DNA from 2 places in the Absicoccus intestinalis genome. Region 1 is predicted to be linked to the other one. Evidence: a T-box and tRNA genes for the amino acid it is inferred to sense, from the RefSeq annotation. Region 1 holds a T-box; the other holds one or more tRNA genes.
The links. A T-box is a leader RNA that pairs with one kind of tRNA and senses whether it is charged. The one in region 1 lies ahead of tyrS (tyrosine--tRNA ligase), so its partner is inferred to be a tRNA-Tyr.
Positions count from the first base shown of each region.

Region 2: it has a tRNA-Tyr gene. The T-box ahead of tyrS (tyrosine--tRNA ligase) is inferred to sense a tRNA for this amino acid. The anticodon was not compared.

Region 1 covers NZ_JALBUS010000003.1:101,009-104,408, reverse strand. The annotation lists gene MOZ64_RS02760 (vitamin B12 dependent-methionine synthase activation domain-containing protein) at 1-517, opposite strand, end outside; gene metF (methylenetetrahydrofolate reductase [NAD(P)H]) at 498-1,379, opposite strand; T-box leader at 1,523-1,725, shown strand; gene tyrS (tyrosine--tRNA ligase) at 1,761-2,993, shown strand; gene mnmL (tRNA modification radical SAM protein MnmL/YtqA) at 2,972-3,400, opposite strand, start outside.
Region 2 covers NZ_JALBUS010000012.1:13,975-17,374, forward strand. The annotation lists gene rpsK (30S ribosomal protein S11) at 1-255, opposite strand, end outside; gene rpsM (30S ribosomal protein S13) at 272-637, opposite strand; gene rpmJ (50S ribosomal protein L36) at 650-766, opposite strand; gene infA (translation initiation factor IF-1) at 779-997, opposite strand; tRNA gene MOZ64_RS08030 (tRNA-Lys) at 1,116-1,191, opposite strand; tRNA gene MOZ64_RS08035 (tRNA-Thr) at 1,202-1,277, opposite strand; tRNA gene MOZ64_RS08040 (tRNA-Gly) at 1,286-1,359, opposite strand; tRNA gene MOZ64_RS08045 (tRNA-Lys) at 1,369-1,444, opposite strand; tRNA gene MOZ64_RS08050 (tRNA-Thr) at 1,449-1,524, opposite strand; tRNA gene MOZ64_RS08055 (tRNA-Val) at 1,535-1,610, opposite strand; tRNA gene MOZ64_RS08060 (tRNA-Gly) at 1,614-1,687, opposite strand; tRNA gene MOZ64_RS08065 (tRNA-Gln) at 1,697-1,771, opposite strand; tRNA gene MOZ64_RS08070 (tRNA-Tyr) at 1,777-1,860, opposite strand; tRNA gene MOZ64_RS08075 (tRNA-Val) at 1,874-1,949, opposite strand; gene MOZ64_RS08080 (hypothetical protein) at 1,996-2,379, opposite strand; gene MOZ64_RS08085 (rod shape-determining protein) at 2,462-3,400, shown strand, end outside.

The DNA of each region.
Region 1 (3,400 bases):
CGGTCAGCGTTATACCAGTTGTATGAGGTAAATCTAATAATTGGCTGAATTGGGTTTGAAAACTTAAATCAAAATCGCCATATCCAGGTGAAAATCGAGGGCGACAATAATAGCCTTGACCTAACATGGTTTCTTTGATTTCTTGATTGACCGTATCGGCCCAGGCTTCTGCATAGGCAGCTCCAATGGCTTGGTAAATCGCAACTTCTACCATATGGGAAATTTCTGCTCGCCGAATCAATTGATCAATGGCAGGACCAATGGTCACGCCCATTAGACACACTTTGTCACATCCAGCTAAATTTCGATACAAACTTTTCGATTGGATATGCATGGTTTCAATAACTAATGTGTCTTCTTGAAAAATAAGCGGGAAGACACGGACGCTTTTTCTTGGCGTGGAACGGTGAATGACGTTTTTTTTGCAACGTTCGATCAACGTATTGATTTGTTTATCGGGTTGGATTTTTTGATAGCCAAGATATCGTTGGATTTCACTATTCTTTAATTCGATCATAATCAATAATAGAAGACAAATTCTGAATGATACCAGCAGCAATATCGGGACGATTCATAGAATATACATGGATATGATTGATTCCATTGGAAATCAAATCAATAATTTGTTCGGAAGCATAAATGATACCTGCTTGTTTCATGGTTTCTTCACTATCGCCAAAACGATCGACCATACGACGGAATTTATGTGGGATGGTTGCACCACTCAAAGCCACACTGCGAGCAACTTGGCGCTTTTTCGTAATAGGCATGATACCCGCTAACACGGGAACGGTAATACCGGCTTCACGAATCTTAAACATAAAATTGTAGAAAGTATCATTATCAAAAAACATTTGCGTTGTTAAAAAATCCAAACCAGCATCCACTTTTTCTTTTAAATGTTGAATGTCTTCGGATTGTCTTTCACATTCCACATGACCTTCTGGATAACAAGCGCCGCCAATGCATAGGTTGGGATTGATTGCTTTGATATCACGAATCAAGTCAATCGCATGGGTATAATCGGAACTCACTTTACCGTCTTTTGGTAGGTCGCCACGTAAAGCCATGATACTGTCAATGCCTAAATCTTCATAGGTATGGATGACGGATGCCACTTGTTCTTTTGTCGAAGACACACAAGTTAAGTGAGCGAGTACAGGGGTAGATGTCTTATTTTGGATATCTGCCGCTAAGTGGGCGGTGTTTTTATTATTGGTGCCACCAGCTCCATAGGTTACCGACATGAAGTTTGGATGCAAATCCGCAATTTGACGGGCTGCTTTTTCTACTTCATCAAAATTGGTTTCTTTTTTGGGAGGGAAGACCTCAAAAGAAATGGTTACTTTATTATTATTTAAAATATCAATGATCGACATATATTTCCTTCTTTCTATTTTCCTATTATACGATGAAATAACGTTTAAAAAGAATATTAAATTTTTTTAGATGTTTCATATATAAAATCTATACCGAAATAGAAAAGTGTTTGCGTTTGTGAGAATGAATATGTTATGATGCAACCAAGGCAAAGAACAAGACAAGGCATAGAAAGGATAGTTTAGAGAACAGTTGGTTGGTGAAAAACTGTCTATCGGCTATGGAATACAGCTTGGGAGCTGCTTGTATATCCTGCATTAAAGGATGAACTGGAAACAGTCACGAAGGTCTAAAGAGTGATCTTTAGATAAATTAGGGTGGTAACACGAACATTTCGTCCCTTGGATGATATGTTCTTTTTTTATGAGAAGGAGACAGACATGGAACTTTTTGAAGAATTAGAATGGCGTGGCTTGATTGATAATGTCACAAGTCCTGAAGTTAAAGATGTCATCAACAATGAAAAGGTGACATTCTATATTGGTACCGATCCAACAGCCGATAGTTTGCATATTGGTCATTATTCAAGCTTATTAATGGCAAAACGTTTGCAGCAACATGGCCATCATCCCATTATGTTAGTGGGTGGTGCGACAGGTTTTATTGGGGATCCAAAAGCAACCGGCGAGCGACAAATGTTGACCCCGGAAGTTCTAAAGCACAACTTTGATGCCCTCCATGATCAGATTCAAAAATTGTTTGGTTTTGAGATGGTCAATAACTTGGATTGGACCAAAGATGTTACAATCATTGATTTTTTACGTGATTATGGAAAACTATTCAATATCACCTATATGTTGAATAAAGAAACCGTTAAAAAACGTTTGGAATCGGGTATTTCTTATACGGAATTCTCGTATATGATCTTGCAGTCATTAGACTTCTATACATTATACAAAACGAAGAATTGTACCTTACAGATTGGTGGACAAGATCAATGGGGCAATATTACATCCGGTTTGGAATTGATTCGTAAAAAATGCGGAGCCGATGCCAAAGCGTATGGTTTGACAATGCCTTTGATCACCAAAGCCGATGGAACGAAGTTTGGTAAGAGTGAAACGGGAACGGTTTGGTTGGATCCAGAAAAAACCAGTCCATATGATTTATACCAATTCTTGTTTAATACGGAAGATGCCAAGGTTATTGAATATTTAAAGAAATTGACCTTCCTTACCAAAGAAGAAATTGATGCCTTAGAAGTATCCTTAAAAGAAGCACCTCATAAACGAGAAGCACAAAAAGCCTTAGCCAGTGAAGTTGTCCGTGATCTGCATGGTCAAGAAGCTTTGGATTCGGCATTAAAGATTACCAATGCTTTATTCCGAGGAAAATTGGCGGATTTGGATACATCCGAACGTCATGATGCAGTCAAGAATATGGAAAAAACATCTTGTCCAGATAACCAAATCTTAGAAGATGTTTTGGTCAATACACATATTGCTTCTTCCAAACGAGAAGCACGTGAATGGATCAAAGGAAATTCCATCAGTGTCAATGGTGTCAAAGTACAAGATGTGCATGCCATCATTTCTTCGAAAGATGCCTATGTGGATGGTTGTGTGATCATTCGCCGAGGAAAGAAACGTTACTATTGCTTGGAACTACAATAATATTTACCTTGATAAGTATCCAAACGGGCCATTCGTTTATCAATTTCATTGAGAACGATGGTCTTTTTTATTGTCCAAGTGGGCAGGATCAATTCATCGGCTAAGCCATCACCTGTTAATCGTTCAATGATCATATCGGGTGGTAAGACTTCCAATTGCGATACTACAATATCTACATAGTCTTCTAAAGAAAGAATCGGAAAGGGATGGATTTCATATTCTTTGGCTAATTGGGTTCCTTTTAATAGATGTAACATATGGATCTTGATCGCATCGGGATGATGAGCAGCAACGGCTGTGGCACTGTCAATCATATCTTCTTTGGATTCACCAGGTAACGAATTCATTAAATGGACACATGTTTTGATGGGTGTATGCCGAATCTTTGCTAGTTGATCCCAGACAAT
Region 2 (3,400 bases), on a different contig from region 1:
CTCTACACTCACCGTCTTCATACCATGATCAGCTGCTGCTTTACCAGCGGCTTCACCAGCCAACTGAGCAGCATATGGTGTGCTCTTGCGGCTGCCTTTGAATCCTAAGGCTCCTGCACTGGACCATGATACCGCATTTCCTTGTTCATCTGTGATCGTTACGATCGTGTTATTGAAAGTTGAGTGGATATGTGCAACTCCACGCGCAACATTCTTTTTTGCACGACGTTTTGCTTTGGTTTTCTTCTGTGCCATACTCTACGCAACCTCCCTATTTCTTCTTGTTTGCCACTGTCTTGGCTTTTCCTTTACGCGTACGCGCATTGGTCTTTGTTCTCTGTCCTCGTACAGGCAATCCTTTTCTATGTCGGATACCACGATAACAACCAATCTCCATCAATCGTTTGATGTTCAATTGAACTTCGCGTCGAAGATCTCCTTCGACTTTAATGTTGTCGATTTCTTTACGAATCGCATTCATCTGCTCATCGCTCAGATCTTTTACACGAATATCTTCACTGACTTTTGCGTTTTCCAATACTTTCTTCGCTGTACTGTTTCCAATGCCATAAATATAGGTCAATGAAACAACGACGCGCTTATTGTTTGGAATATCTACACCTGCAATACGTGCCATTTCTTCCTCCTGTTAGTTTCCTTGTCTCTGTTTGTGCTTAGGGTTCTCACAGATTACCATGACTCTTCCCTTACGTCGAATGACTCGACATTTATCGCACATTGGTTTTACGGATGGTCTTACTTTCATATAAATAACCTCCTACTTTCTTCTAAATGTAATACGCCCACGTGTTAAATCATAGGGTGAAATTTCTACGGTTACACGATCACCTGGTAAAATGCGAATGTGGTGCATACGGATTTTACCAGAAACGTGAGCCATGATTTCGTGTCCGTTTTCCAATTTCACTTTAAAAGCCGCACTTGGTAAAGTATCTACAACGATACCATCTAATTCGATCACATCTTGTTTAGCCATGAACCTTGACTCCTCCTTTTCTGATGAAATGATAGGCATAAAAAGCCAATTACCATTATACTAAACTTTAAACACCTTGCCAAGTAAAAAAAAACAGGCCAAGCCTGTTTCAAACCCTTGGTGACCTGTAGGCGATTCGAACGCCTGACCCTTTGATTAAAAGTCAAATGCTCTACCAGCTGAGCTAACAGGTCAAAAAAAAAGTGGTGCCGACTAAAGGAATTGAACCCTCAACCTACTGATTACAAGTCAGTTGCTCTACCAATTGAGCTAAGTCGGCAAAAAAAATGGAGCAGGTGATGAGAATCGAACTCACGTAGTCAGCTTGGAAGGCTGAAGTTCTACCATTGAACTACACCTGCATAAAAAAATGGTGACCCGTAGGCGATTCGAACGCCTGACCCTTTGATTAAAAGTCAAATGCTCTACCAGCTGAGCTAACGGGTCACGATGGTGCCGACTAAAGGAATTGAACCCTCAACCTACTGATTACAAGTCAGTTGCTCTACCAATTGAGCTAAGTCGGCAAATATCAAATGGTGGAGGTTAACGGGCTCGAACCGCTGACCCTCTGCTTGTAAGGCAGATGCTCTCCCAACTGAGCTAAACCTCCAAATGGAGCAGGTGATGAGAATCGAACTCACGTAGTCAGCTTGGAAGGCTGAAGTTCTACCATTGAACTACACCTGCATAAAAAAGTGGCTGGGGTAGCTGGATTCGAACCAACGAGTGCAGGAGTCAAAGTCCTGTGCCTTACCGCTTGGCTATACCCCAATAAATGGTGGAGGAGGACAGATTCGAACTGTCGAACCCGAAGGAACTGAGTTACAGTCAGCCGCGTTTAGCCACTTCGCTACCCCTCCAAAACTATTTAAATGGTGGAGGTTAACGGGCTCGAACCGCTGACCCTCTGCTTGTAAGGCAGATGCTCTCCCAACTGAGCTAAACCTCCGTCATTGCTTGGCGCTTTTATATATTACCAAGAGACGTACTCTTTGTCAAATCATTTTCTGTACTTTTTTTAATAATTCTTGATATCGTTTTTTCAAAGCACAAGTACAAGCCGAACGCATTGCCTTTTCGTTTACCCGATGATTGATGTGTACCACATTTTGATCTTGCATGACCACGATCGTACCTTGAATGCATTCTCTTGGTTTTCCATAAATACTTTTGATACGAATGGCACCAAAACGACGACACAGACTCAGGTCCACATCCGAATGCATTTGAAAATAAGGAATGGAATACAACACCGTATCGGATGGTGAAACAATATAAGCGGGCACCCCCATTTCTTCCAACAAAGGCTGCCATTCCATACAAAGACGCAATGCACGCACACTTTTCGGCTTATCCAATGCATCCAATACAAATATCATATACGTTCCTTGTGTATGTCTCAGTAATTCTTTCATTTGTAAATGTATTGTAGCATTCTTTTTTCAATAGTAAAATAGATGTATGGAATACATTGGATTAGATATTGGTACCCACACCATACGTTACATCAAAGAAAATACTATTTTATTTGATCAAGCGTCCCTATTGGCTTTTGATACCAATAAAAAAACAATTGCGATTGGCACCGAAGCTAGTCAACTGCGCGGTACACGACATGTCCGTAACTATCGCCGTCTATCTGAACTTTATAGCTATTTGGATGAAATCTTTAATCGCTATGAAAGTTTTCGTTTGTTTCACAAAACAACTGTCTTCTTTACCACTCCTTCTACCTTTGATAAAAAACAATGTGAAAAAATACGTCATCATATTCTCGAACAAGGTGCGACACAAGTTATCTATGATAAAGAACTTTGGTGTGCAGCCATTGGCGCCAAACTGCAAATTAACACATCCATCTCCGCATGTATGTTATATATGGGACATGCCTCTTGTGATATTGCCTGTTTTTCAAATGGCATCATTCAAAAAGAAAGTCATTCACCATATGGTGGTGCCCAAATTCTACAAACTTTCTATCGATGGATCCAAAAAAAATACAATCTTCAAGTCAGTCAACCCTTTATCGAACAGATATTGTTCCAATTTGGTCAAAGTCGTGAACCCATCCTGATCCACGGCACCGATATACGAACCCAACAAAATCGCAGCATTTCCATTTCTCAAGATCAAATTGGTCAAATTTTATCACGCATCGTGTACACATGGAGCCAATGGATCTATACCTTCTTGACCACTTTATCCAATCAACAACAAGGTGACCTGGCAAAACGAGGCATTGTCTGTTGCGGTGGTCTCATGGAAATTCCTCAAATCGATACCATTTTACGTCAACAACTTCATATTCCCTTTTTTATCAGTCCCAATCCGCAATATACCATTGCTTATGGCATCATGACCATCTTAGACCGTTTAAAAGAAGAAGATGAACAAAAAAAA